DNA from 4 places in the Guptibacillus hwajinpoensis genome. Region 1 is predicted to be linked to each of the others. Evidence: riboswitches for the same ligand, from Rfam matches in the RefSeq annotation. Region 1 holds a riboswitch; each other region holds the start of a gene.

Region 1 (3,288 bases):
TCTAGTAGCCGGTAAAAATTTCGGCTGCGGCTCCTCACGAGAGCATGCGCCATGGGCTCTGCTTGATTATGGATTCAGAGTTGTTATCGCCCCAAGCTTTGCTGATATTTTCTATAATAACTGTGTGAAAAACGGAATCCTTCCGATTGCGCTTCCTCAGGAAACGATCACAGAACTTTTTTCGAAGTCGAAAAATGGGTACCAGCTCAGTGTTCAGCTAGAGCAACAGCAAGTCAGTGATGGAAATGGACTTTCGGCTTCATTTGAAATCGATCCTTACTGGAAAGAAATGCTCTTAAACGGTTGGGATGAAGTATCTCGTACACTGTCACTTGAAGAGAAAATCAGTCAATATGAAGAAAAACAATATGTGGGAGAGTGAATGATCTTGGGAATTATCAGGAGAAATATGGCGTTGACGTTGTAAGTGCAATGGAGAATCTGCTCCAGGCGGTCCATCGAACACCGCTTCAGCAGTCTAAAACATTAAATGATCGAACAAATAAAGATGTGTTCTTGAAAATGGAGAACCTGCAGCGCACGGGATCCTTTAAGCTCCGAGGTGCTTACAACAAAGTATCAAGACTCACGGACCTTGAAGCTGCTCGTGGCATTGTTGCAGCTTCTGCTGGAAATCATGCACAGGGAGTAGCCCTCGCTGCAAATGAACGAGGGATCAAATCTAAAATATTTATGCCTGCACAAACACCTATCAGTAAAATCGAGGCTACCCGCTCTTATGGTGCAGAAATTGTTCTCGAAGGGGATTCTTACAACGAAGCCTTTGCAGGGGCACAGTGCGAGCAGAAAGAGCGTGGAGCCACCTTCGTCCATGCGTTTGACGATCCTGACGTTATGGCAGGTCAGGGAACAGTAGCGCTTGAAATGATGCAGCAATGCCCCGATCTGGACGTGATTCTTGTCCCGGTAGGAGGCGGTGGCCTACTAGCTGGTATGGCACTCGCAATGAAATCATATTTCCCCCACGTTAAGATCATCGGAGTTCAGGCAGCTGAAGCATCTGCTACATGGAATCGTTATAAAGGTGCCGGGCCGAAAGTGCTACAATCGGTAAAGTCGATTGCAGACGGCATTTCTGTTAAAGAACCCGGGAAACTAACGTATCCGATTATTGATCATCTCGTTGATGATATGTTAACTGTGTCAGAAGAGGAAATTGCAACCGCCATTCTATTTATGCTCGAGAGACATAAAACCCTTGTAGAAGGTGCTGGTGCTGCTTCACTTGCTGCTGTTCTTTTCAAATCAGGAAGAATTAATGGCGAGAAGATTGGATCAGTTATTAGTGGCGGTAACGCAGATATTGATAAGCTTCCCTCATATAAACTCCTTGCACAGCGTGCAAAAACCATCAGAAAAATTAGCTGATGGTTTTCATTTTGGAACATTTTTTGATTATTGTGACTTTTTGCTCAGTAATTGACACTCATAAAGTACCATGCTAGAATTCAATTTAGCACTTAACCAGAGTAAAGTAATTTCAATTTTATATCTCTTATTCAGAGAGGTGGAGGGACTGGCCCTATGAAGCCCGGCAACCGTCGAACAACTTGTTTGAAAAGGTGCCAATTCCTGCAAAGCATATGCTTTGAGAAATGAGAGGAAGACATCGTTTATGACATGCCTTTCTGCTCACTGCAGGAAGGCATTTTTTATAGAAACATATTTGTTAAGTCGTACCCGGGGTATGATAGGCAATAGGAATCAATCTAGCCTGGTTACTACCTGTAAATGTATAAAGGATGTGAGACATGTGATTGAGCTAAAAAGTATCAAGAAAACGTTCTTCGCTAAATCAGGAAAGGTTGAGGCAGTTAAGGACGTGAATCTTTCAATAAAAAAAGGCGAAATATTCGGTGTGATTGGATACAGTGGTGCAGGTAAGAGCACACTTATACGAATGCTTAATCTTCTTGAGAGACCAACTGAAGGTACTGTTACAGTAGCTGGAAATAACTTGTCATCTTTAAAAGAAAAAGAGCTTCGATCAGCTAGACAAGATATAGGGATGATCTTTCAGCATTTTAACATTCTCTGGTCACGCACGGTGCGCGAAAACATTGCTTTCCCGCTTGAAATCTCAGGGGTTGGAAAGGAAAAGCGCAGTAAGCGAGTAGAAGAACTAATTAAACTTGTAGGGTTAGAAGGAAGAGAGAATGCTTACCCATCTCAATTGAGTGGGGGACAAAAGCAGCGTGTAGGGATTGCGAGGGCGCTTGCGAATAATCCAAAAGTTCTCCTTTGTGACGAGGCAACCTCAGCACTTGATCCTAAGACAACCGACAGTATTCTAGAGTTGTTAACTGAGATCAATCAAAAACTGGGATTAACTATCGTTTTGATTACACATGAAATGCACGTCATTCGGAAGATCTGCCATCGAGTTGCAGTCATGGAGAGTGGGCGTGTAGTGGAAGAAGGATCAGTACTAGAAGTGTTTCATCATCCACAGGAACCCATTACGAAAGACTTCGTAAATCAACTAAGTGAACCAGAGGAAATGAAGGAATCGATTGCACATCTGGCGGAGGATGCCGCTGGAGAACTTGTTCAGTTTACGTTCCTGAAAGGAAAGACAGGCTCACCGCTCGTGACTGAATTGGTTCGGAGGTATGAGATCGAAGTGAATATTATTCAAGGGAAAATTTCTCATACTCAGGATGGTCCTTACGGAAAGCTTTCTGTCTTCCTGAAGGGTGAGCAGGCTGTCATAGATGAAGCTCTTCGATATGTACGCAGCCAGGGAGTCGAAGCGGAGGTGATTACGAATGGCTGAATCTTTATTTCCGAACGTTTATTGGGAGAATATGTGGGAGGCAACCCTTCAAACAGTCTACATGACGGCAATCTCTGTAATTGCTACATTTATTCTGGGTATTTTACTCGGTCTACTATTATTTTTAACGGCACGAGGTAACATCTGGGAAAATAAGTACATCAATAGCGTAATAGCTGGAATTGTTAACCTGTTTCGATCGATTCCCTTTATTATTCTAATCATCTTGCTCATTCCTCTATCGGTATATATTATTGGTACGATGCTTGGTGCAAATGCTGCTTTACCAGCCCTGATTGCTGGTGCGGCTCCGTTCTACGCAAGAATGGTTGAAATTGCGTTAAGAGAGGTAGACAAAGGTGTTATTGAAGCCTCTCAATCCATGGGGGCCTCAAATGGGGAGATTGTTTTTAAGGTGCTCCTTCCAGAAGCCATGCCAGCCCTCATTTCAGGTATAACGGTTACGGCAATTGCACTTGTAAGCTACACAG
Region 2 (3,288 bases), 1.3 Mb from region 1:
AAAATTAGCTCAAAAAAAGGAGCTCTTATGCTTACCTGGTTTTCCACGTTAGGAACATTTAGCGCACCGAGCTTCCGTATTGTAACAGTAGCACCAATAATGAAAGCTCTGTTAAATAAAGTGAAAATCACACCTCAGGAGCTTGGATTCGTGATCGAAACAACCGCTACGCCCATTATTGTCTTAATGCCAATAGCGACGGCTTTTGTTGGTTATATGTCTTCAGTTGTACAACTTTCTATCAGAGCTGAAGGTATCGAAGGAGATGGTTATCGTCTTTTTTTACAAAGCATTCCATATAATTTTTTCTCGATCAGCATCATTCTTATCGGTTTTTATTTAAGTTTCTTCCATGATCGTAAAAAGCCAGCAACAGATGCAGGTAATCCTGAGAAAAAGCTGGATGACAAATGGGAAGATTGCCATCCAGCTGTAGCGAAAGAACTTCCATCAAAACCATTTAATTTAGCCCTGCCGCTAGGTGGCGTTATACTACTAACCCTGTTGTTAACCTACTGGAGTGGGTTTGAAAAAGGCTTCACCTCACCTGTGAATGCTTTTATTGAAGCTGATGTGCTTGATGCAATGGTATTTGCTCTCTTAACTACCGTACTCTTTACGTTTTTGCTCTATTTATTCCAGCGATTTTCATTAAAAGAGCTCGTCCGTTTCTTTATCGAAGGTGGAAATGATATGATGCCTGTAATCGTTCTGCTCACGGTTGTATGGGGGCTTGCCGCCTCAGCCGAAGCTCTAGGCTTTTCTGAGTTTGTAACGGCCAATCTTGATTGGATCCCTGCGTTATTTGTGCCCCCAGTTCTTTTCTTAGTAGGCGCCTTTATCTCTTATTTTATTGGTTCATCGTGGGGCACGTGGGGTATCTTGATGCCGCTCGGGGTTTCTCTCGGCAATTCGACGGGTACGGATCTTCCACTTGTAATCGGAGCTGTTTTTGCAAGCGGAACGTTCGGCGCTTTTTCATCCCCATTAAGCGATAATACGAATACGATTGCGAGAATTCTTCAATTAAATCCCATGACGTATGCAAAATTTAAGCTTGGCCCAGCATTAATTGGAGCGGGAACGGCTGCAGTTGGCTATTTTATTATCTCTTTCGTCATTTAAAAAAGGTGAGTACATTTCTATTGACATTGCTAGGGAAACCATTTAATATTGACACTAACTTAATAATCCTTTGTTTAAAGGATCTTCTTATTCAGAGAGGTGGAGGGACTGGCCCTTAGATACCTCGGCAACGGACCCATGAACATTATGTTCAGGTGGAACCGTGCCAATTCCTGCGGCGAAAGTCGGAAAATAAGAAGAGGCTCGGTATAACCAAACCCTCTTCTGTTCGGACAGATGGGGGTTTTTTCGTATGCATCCACCATCTGGAATATTTATTTTGTAGAGGGAGTGAGTGAACTTGCATACATTAAATACCGAAACTAGAAAACAACAGCTTATTAACACCCTTCTTTCAAAAGGAATTTATAAGAGGGGAAGCAAGCAGCTTTATATGTTAACACTTAATGATTTAGAGAAAATATATGTAGAAGAGAATGCAGTTACCAATATAAGAAACGGAGTGGGCACAGTGAATCTAGCAACGTTTGCAGCAGGATGCTTTTGGGGTGTAGAGGCGCTTTTCCAACAATTACATGGCGTGATTTCGACTTCAGCAGGCTTTACTGGAGGCGAGACCATTAATCCAACCTACGAAGATGTTTATACAGAATTAACAGGGCATGCTGAATCTGTTCTTGTTGAATATGATCCAGCAGTGATCTCATATGAAGAATTACTCGAAGTTTTTTTCGATAATCATAATCCAACCTCATTGAATCGTCAGGGAGAAGATGTTGGTACGAGGTATCGCTCTGCTGTCTTTTTCCACTCAAAAGAACAGGCAGAAGCGGCACAGATTGTTAAAAACAAGCTAATAGCTTCAGGTCGCTTCAAGAAACCGATTGTCACGCAAATCGTTCCAGCAACGACATTTTATCGCGCTAACGAGTATCATCAAAGCTATCTCGCTAAACGAGGCCAGTCTTCTTGCAAAATTTCATGATCCAAAAAGGCTCTCCTTCAGCATTGAAGGAAAGCCTTTTTCTGTGGTCTAATCAGCATGATTAACACCAATATGATCAACGAAAATGGACCCTTTCATCGATTGATCAAACTGAAACGTAAGAGAATCCAACTTTTTAGGATCGAAAGATGGATTATTATCAATAAATCTTTCCATTGGAATGTTGAACGTTTGGAGAACCGGTTCTGTTGGCTCTCCATAACGTTCTTCTTCAAAGTATATGGTTTTTGTATGCTGTACCGGCAAAACAGGATGCATAGGCATGATGTCACTAAGAACAACACTGGCAGTTTCTCCATCTGAAGTCAACTTAACGCTGAAATCTACCGGTTTCTGATTTTCAACTTCAGAAAGATTCGCCGCAGTAAAGGTTAAAGAACTTCCCGCCTTGTAAGCAAAAGGATCCTGCAACAGCTTAGAAAAGCTTAGCGTATAGTAGCCGTTTTTAGAATAAGATTGGTCCCACTTCAGGAACACGCCATGATTGTCTCTTACTTTATCTCTTCTGAATTCTAGCTCTCCTTCGTACCATTGGAGTAAGCTTCCTGCCGTGATATCAATATATGGAGAAGTAGCAGTGGTGACATCGACATCTTCTTCAAAATCGCTATAGATGATGTAGGAAGGATCTTCGTATTTACTGATATACGTTGTTTTAGGAAGCCATTCAAGGGCATAGCGGTAATCTTCAAACATCGGTAAGTAAGAGTTATTGTCATGTAAAGTGGCTTCTAGAAAACCAGATACATACGTTTTGGCAATTTGTCTCTGTTCTTCACCCTCAAGTAGCGGCTCTTTATTTAATAACATGGTGAAGGGGAAATAGGTATCATTGTCTTCCCAGGTTGTATTAAATTGTCCGTGATTCGCGCGATCAATGTAAAGGGCAGATTTAATCGCCTCTTCACCGCCGGTTAAATTGATCCCATTATATTGACGATCGCCCTCAAATTCGGATACATCACTATCGTAAGAACCATGGAGCAATAAATAATTAACGTCATCCACTTCGATTTTACGGTCTGACAACGTTTGATAATCAGTTGGTGCAATGGCGATTACCGTTTTAATGTTGAAATCAAAATCAAAGCGCGTGATCGCATTGTTAGGGTAGCGGTCAAGCTGATTAAATTTTGCAGCTAGAATCGCTGCCTGCCCACCACGAGAATGTCCAATTAACGCTATGTTAGCCATAT
Region 3 (3,288 bases), 670 kb from region 1:
TGCACCGCCTTCGAGGTTAGCGATTGTCGTTTCTAGCGCCTCACGAGTGGGATTTCCAGAGCGGCTATAATCATATTTACCAGGCTGATCAAAATCAATTTGATGAAAGGTTGAAGCCTGTTGGATCGGAACGCTAACAGCACCTGTTTGTTTATCAAATTTGTGATCGTTATGAAGCAGTTTCGTTTGAAATGAATACGATTTATTGTTCATGTTGTACACCCTCCTTAGTGAAAATAGCCAGCGCTTGTTCTAAATCTTCGAGTAGGTCATCAATTTGTTCGATTCCGACAGAAAATCGAAGCAACCGGTTACAGACGCCTTTCTTGATTCTGATGTCCTCAGGAATGTCAGCATGTGTTTGTGTGGCAGGATAGGTAATAAAACTCTCTACACCTCCAAGGCTTTCGGCAAAAGTAATAAGCTTTAGGTTTCTTAGAAAGAGATCAACCCACTCTTCTGAACGCAGCCGAAAGGAGAGCATGCCTCCCTTACCGGGGTAAAAGACATCTGTAATAGCGTCATGCTGGACCAGGTATTCCTCGACGATTCTAGCGTTTGCTTCATGTTGTTTCATTCTAAGCGGGAGTGTTTTCATACCTCGTATTAATAACCAAGAATCAAGTGGGGAAAGAACAGCTCCGGCTCCATTTTGATACATTTCTATTTCAGAACAGATCATTTGTCCTCTGGCTATGACCAGTCCTGCAAGGACATCATTATGACCTCCCAGATATTTGGTCGCACTATGCACAACAATATCTGCGCCTAGTTTTAATGGATTCTGTAGTAACGGGGTGAAAAGGGTGTTATCAACAATAAACAATAAATCATTCTGTTTAGTGATCTGGCTTATTTCTTTTAAATCAGCAAGTATCATTAACGGGTTAGATGGGTTCTCTACAAAAATTGCTCTTGTTTGATCAGTCAACATTGTTTGAATTGAGTCTGTATTCTGGCTATCAAAATAGGTGAAAGCAATACCAAAATGACTTTCTGCATGAGCGAACAACCTATAGGTCCCTCCATAAAGGTCATCTGACACGAGGATGTGATCACCACTTTTAAAGAGGGAAAGAACCGCTTGAATCGCAGCCATTCCTGAACTAAAGGCGAAACTTTGATCACCGTGTTCAAGTTCAGTTACAGCAGATTCAAGAACAGCTCTCGTTGGGTTTTTGGTTCTTGAATAATCAAACCCTGTTGATTGTCCGATGCCTTCGTGACTATATGATGTAGAAAAGTACACAGGTGGATTAACCGCTCCGGTTTGTGGGTCTGATTTATTTCCTAATTGGACAAGTAACGTTTCATGGTGGTGATTTCGCATAATCATTCTCCTTTTTTTATTAATTAGGGCAATAAAAAAAAGCCCTCTATAAGAAGAAGACTTTGGCTGCTCTTCTTCTTATCGTTCAAGTTGAAATCAACTTGCTGGAATTAGCACCTTTCCGTAAAAAAAAACGGTGGTTGCTGAAGCTTCGTAGGGCCAGTCCCTCTGCTTCTCTTGATAAGAATTAAAATAATATGGAGTTAATTAAATGAATGTTATTTCAATAATCTACATCACTTTAAAGTGAATTGCAAGGGTTTATGCAAAATAATCTGAAACTTCCTTCTATTTATTGCTTTCTTCGTGATGACGTTCATTAGATACACCACGCGATTTAGGAAGAGGTATCTCTTTTAACGTCAAATAAAGAAGTGTGATTGCAACAAACCAATAAACAAGGAATCCAAAAGGAACAGTTGTCCTAATCAATGCCATGATGGCAAAGAATATCGTAGGAATTGTAACAGCATAAACGGAGAGCACCCATAATTGTTTGTAGGACACTTTACGTTTGGTCATACTGCGCAATAGTAGGCCGATCGTTGCCAGAACGGTAATACCGATAAATTTAAGACCCGTTTGTAGTAAATAGACGACAAATATAAGTAAAGGAATGAAAATAGGGAGCAAGCTATCAAGGTTTTTAGAAAGCTCCATTACGTCATGTTTAGTAAATGTCATTGTACTAAAGTTACTGTAATCAAACTCCTGCCGGGCTCCGTTTTCATTGATAATAATTCTGTCTTCTAAAAACGCAATGACCGAATCGTAAGCTTCAACATCGTCAGGCTTTGTTTCACCTGTTGCATCGAAAATGAAAGTGCCTTCACCTTCCTCTCGAACAAGTGGCTTATCTTGATCTGAGGTTAACGTCCCGTCTTGAAGAGTGAAATCAGGAACCTCCGTCATATACGTTTTTAATTCATCGTACGCATTTGTAAATGAGATGGCGGTGATGATGCCAACAGGTACGGATGTTAAAAACATTAACAAGAAAACATAAAGAATCGGCTTGCCGAGTTTTTGAAAACGAAAGCGAGCCATCATTTTTGGTGAAAATAAACTGTAAAAAAGTTGTTTGAAAATGTTCAAATCAAAATCTCCTCTCCACTTCAGGGTGTATCTCCCCAGAACTAGTTTAGCTTATAAAAGGAGATAGGAACAATAATGATATTGAAACTTTTTTGAAACAAACCTGGTTATTCAATAATATCTTTACAAATCTATATTAACTCTTTACAAAGGTGGGGGTGATGTAGATAATAGACAAGGGACTTTGTTGAGTATTGTCGAAAAAATAAATCATGGTGCAAGGGGTTGAAATGATGGAACTCAACGTTCAGGAGATGATCTTTCAATTTGTGGGAGGTCTGGGTATTTTCCTGTTTGGACTTAAGTACATGGGAGATGGCCTTCAACGATCAGCAGGTGATCGCTTAAGAGACATTCTGGATCGCTTTACAACGAATCCATTTATGGGTGTGCTCGCTGGTATAGTAGTTACCATATTATTGCAAACTAGCTCAGGGACTACGGTTCTTACTGTCGGCTTAGTAAACGCAGGGTTTATGACCTTAAGACAGGCAATTGGTGTCATAATGGGTGCTAACATTGGTACTACTGTTACTGCATTTATCATCGGTATTCCAATTAAAGATTACGCACTACCGATTATCTTTATAGGTGCCGTGCTAATTTTCTTTGTTAAAAACAAGAAAATCAGTTATCTTGGCCAAATCATTTTTGGTTTTGGTGGCCTATTCTACGGTCTTGAACTTATGAGTAATGGTATGAAGCCTTTAAGAACCCTTCAAGCTTTTCAAGATCTTACGGTTAGTATGAGTGACAATCCTATACTCGGAGTAGTAATTGGAACAGTCTTCACGGTCATTGTGCAAAGTTCCAGTGCAACAATTGGTGTTCTTCAAAGCCTCTTTTCACAGGATGCAATGAGC
Region 4 (3,288 bases), 1.5 Mb from region 1:
GTCCACGAAAGGGTGGATATTTGTGATAAGCGGGCTTTTCAGCAGCTTTTTGTAGTGATTCGATAATATGCTGAGGAGTTGGCTGATCCGGGTTCCCCTGACCAAGGTTAATAATGTCATACCCCGCTTCAACATAATGATTTACCTTCCCGGCAAGCTTTGCAAAAAATTGTTCTGGTAGCCGCTTAAGTGCTTCTGATGGTTCAAAGTGTTTCAAAGTCAATCACATCCTGTTAAAATTTTCGTGAAATTCTAGTAAGTTATGTTATCTTGGATACACAATCATGTAAAGTAAATTTTCTAAAAGCTTGAGGAGGAAGATTCAATGAAAAAGCTTACCCTGTTGCAATTTGATATTGCTTTTGGTGATCCTGAAAAGAATTTCGAGAAGGTTGAACAGCTCGTTTCTGAAGCTGCGAGTCAACAGCCAGATATTATCGTGTTGCCTGAATTATGGTCTACTGGCTACGATTTATCAAGACTTGATGAAATTGGCGACGTTGACGCAACGAAATCAATTAAATTTCTTTCGAATCTCGCAAACAAACATTCCGTTAGTATTGTTGGTGGCTCTATCGCAAAACGTCATGAGAAAGAGGTTACCAATACGATGCTTGTCTTTGATCGAGATGGTCAGCTTGTGCACGAATATAGTAAAGCTCACCTTTTTAGACTGATGAACGAAGAAAAGTATCTTGTTTCAGGAAATACGAAAAGTCACTTCACACTTGAAAACCTTCCATGTGCTGGATTCATCTGTTATGATATTCGCTTTCCAGAGTGGCTTCACCTTCATGCCGTTGAAGGTGCGCAGGTTCTATTCGTTCCTGCAGAATGGCCAGAACAGCGAACAGACCACTGGCGCGCGCTGTTAATTAGCCGTGCCATTGAAAATCAGTGTTACGTTATCGCCTGTAATCGAGTTGGTTCAGATCCAGACAATGTATTTGGCGGTCATTCCCTCATCATCGATCCATGGGGAACTGTACTAGCTGAAGGAGGAACGGAAGAAACCATTTTAGTGGGATCGATTGATGAAAAAGAAATATCTTCAATTCGGACTCGAATTCCCGTATTTGAAGATCGCCGCCCGGATATTTATAACGAATTTTCGAAATAATGTTGACAACCCTTGGGAATTCTCTGTAAGATACATCTCAAGCACAAAAAATTATAAAATTCATAACTTTCTCTTATCAAGAGCAGGCTGAGGGATTTGGCCCTATGACGCCCAGCAACCGACCTTCTATTTTGATCAATTCGCTTTACTGATCTGAATGGCACGGTGCTACTTCCAACAGAATGATTTTTGTTCTGGAAGATAAGAGCTACGAAGCTTCTATGTCTTCTAGCCTCTTTCTTCGGAAAGAGGCTTTTTTTATTGCTTAATAGATACTAAGAATTCATTTATTTGAGGGGGATTTACAATGACAAGTAGTACGACAGGATATACGCCTTTTACGGAGGAATCGGTCGTTCACTTTTTGGAACAGCACGGTATACTAGATGGCTCGACCACTGTCAATGTAAAGGAGATTGGGGATGGAAATTTAAATTATGTTTTTCATGTCCAGAAGCGGAAAACAGGTGATGCCTGGATTGTGAAACAGGCATTGCCATACGCAAAGGTCGTTGGTGAATCCTGGCCGCTTACGCTTGATCGTTCTCGCATCGAAAGTGAAGCACTTAAGCAAGCTTACTCGCTTGTTCCTGAACTTGCTCCTGTTGTCTACTTGCATGACACCGAAAAGGCTGCAACCGTTATGCAGGATTTATCCAGCCATACCATCCTCAGAAAAGGACTAATTGACGGACAGGTCTATCCAAAGCTTGCGAGAGACGTTGGTACATATCTTGCACATACACTCTTCTTCACCTCAGACTACGGTCTTGGTCCAGCCCGTAAGAAAGAGCTTGCTAAAAAATTTATCAATCCTGATTTATGTGGGATTACTGAAACTCTCGTTTTTACAGATCCATTTTATAATGCTGAGAGCAACAGTTTTTCTGAACCGATAAGAACAGATGTAGAAGCCCTCTGGAACGACGATGTGCTTTTGAAAGAAATTGCTGCGCTTAAACATGCTTTTCTAACAAAAGGCGAAGCACTTCTCCACGGTGATCTGCATACCGGAAGCATCTTTGTCACAGAGAGCTCGACAAAAGTTATTGATCCTGAATTTGCGTTCTATGGTCCAGCTGGATTTGATGTGGGAGCATTTATTGCGAACATTGCACTCAGTATTCTCTCTCAGAAAGGACACAGAACTGAGGAGGAAAAAGACAAGTATGAAGCGTTCCTTTTCAATGTCATCGATGAAGTCTGGAGCACCTTCGAATCAACTTTCCGCGATCTCTGGAGTGTACATCTTGTTTCTGAGAATCGCTATTCTGAGCACTACCTCGATGGGCTGCTTCAATCGATTCTTGTTGATAGTGTCGGGTTTGCTGGCTGTAAAATCATTCGTAGAACAATTGGACTGGCACACGTTGAAGATATTGATCGCATTAAGGATATCGGCGTAAAGCTATCTGTTGAAAAGCAGGCACTTCGACTTGGTAAGCAGCTTGTTCTGAGAAGAAACGACATTACATCTATTCAAGATTACATCACGTTCATCAAGGGGGAGTTATAAATGACGAACGTCTCACCGATCGAATGGAAAGGCGATCACCTTTTACTACTCGATCAGCGCCAGCTGCCACATACAGAAGTGTTTATTAAACAAGCAGCGATTGAAGATGTCTGGAACAGCATTGCAGCACTTGCCGTTCGTGGCGCTCCTGCTATTGGAATTGCAGCTGCATACGGTCTAGTTCTCTGGAGTCAGCAGTTTCAATCCGAATCACCTTCAACCTTTAAAACCGAATTAACGAAGCAGCGAAATTACCTTGCTTCAGCTCGTCCTACCGCTGTGAACCTTTTCTGGGCCATTGATCGGGTATTACGAGCCGGACTCACTGAAACATCAGTCGTGAAAATGAAAGAAGCTATCCGAAATGAAGCAGTTACGATCCATCGGGAGGATGAGTTAATTTGCCAGCGCATCGGTGAGCATGGCCTTAAGCTCTTGAAAGACGGAGACACAATTCTCACTCACTGCAATGCAGGTGGTATCGCAACCACTAAATACGGAACAGCACTTGCCCCTCTTCATCTCGCCAAAGAAAAAGGACTTTCCATCTCTGCCATTGCTACTGAAACCAGGCCAGTTCTTCAAGGAGCAAGGCTTACTGCATGGGAATTAGAGCGTGCTGGCATTGATGTCACACTTATAACCGACAGCA

Evidence for each region. Region 1 has a riboswitch for S-adenosylmethionine ahead of ABFG93_RS15640 (methionine ABC transporter ATP-binding protein). Riboswitches for the same ligand answer to the same signal wherever they lie in the genome.
Region 2: it holds a riboswitch for S-adenosylmethionine, as region 1 does, so the genes downstream of both, msrA (peptide-methionine (S)-S-oxide reductase MsrA) here and ABFG93_RS15640 (methionine ABC transporter ATP-binding protein) in region 1, are expected to answer to the same signal.
Region 3: it holds a riboswitch for S-adenosylmethionine, as region 1 does, so the genes downstream of both, ABFG93_RS19020 (methionine biosynthesis PLP-dependent protein) here and ABFG93_RS15640 (methionine ABC transporter ATP-binding protein) in region 1, are expected to answer to the same signal.
Region 4: it holds a riboswitch for S-adenosylmethionine, as region 1 does, so the genes downstream of both, mtnK (S-methyl-5-thioribose kinase) here and ABFG93_RS15640 (methionine ABC transporter ATP-binding protein) in region 1, are expected to answer to the same signal.

The regions. Positions count from the first base shown of each region.
Region 1 is NZ_CP156674.1:3,019,766-3,023,053, forward strand. It holds gene leuD (3-isopropylmalate dehydratase small subunit) at 1-382, shown strand, start outside; gene ilvA (threonine ammonia-lyase) at 379-1,389, shown strand; SAM riboswitch class I at 1,514-1,623, shown strand; gene ABFG93_RS15640 (methionine ABC transporter ATP-binding protein) at 1,775-2,797, shown strand; gene ABFG93_RS15645 (methionine ABC transporter permease) at 2,790-3,288, shown strand, end outside.
Region 2 is NZ_CP156674.1:275,866-279,153, reverse strand. It holds gene ABFG93_RS01290 (Na+/H+ antiporter NhaC family protein) at 1-1,125, shown strand, start outside; SAM riboswitch class I at 1,210-1,324, shown strand; gene msrA (peptide-methionine (S)-S-oxide reductase MsrA) at 1,427-2,071, shown strand; gene ABFG93_RS01280 (hypothetical protein) at 2,120-3,288, opposite strand, start outside.
Region 3 is NZ_CP156674.1:3,693,024-3,696,311, forward strand. It holds gene metC (cystathionine beta-lyase) at 1-213, opposite strand, end outside; gene ABFG93_RS19020 (methionine biosynthesis PLP-dependent protein) at 203-1,330, opposite strand; SAM riboswitch class I at 1,406-1,517, opposite strand; gene ABFG93_RS19025 (DUF1189 domain-containing protein) at 1,619-2,425, opposite strand; gene ABFG93_RS19030 (Na/Pi cotransporter family protein) at 2,659-3,288, shown strand, end outside.
Region 4 is NZ_CP156674.1:1,518,162-1,521,449, forward strand. It holds gene ABFG93_RS07715 (pyridoxal phosphate-dependent aminotransferase) at 1-217, opposite strand, end outside; gene ABFG93_RS07720 (carbon-nitrogen family hydrolase) at 326-1,120, shown strand; SAM riboswitch class I at 1,191-1,328, shown strand; gene mtnK (S-methyl-5-thioribose kinase) at 1,428-2,636, shown strand; gene mtnA (S-methyl-5-thioribose-1-phosphate isomerase) at 2,637-3,288, shown strand, end outside.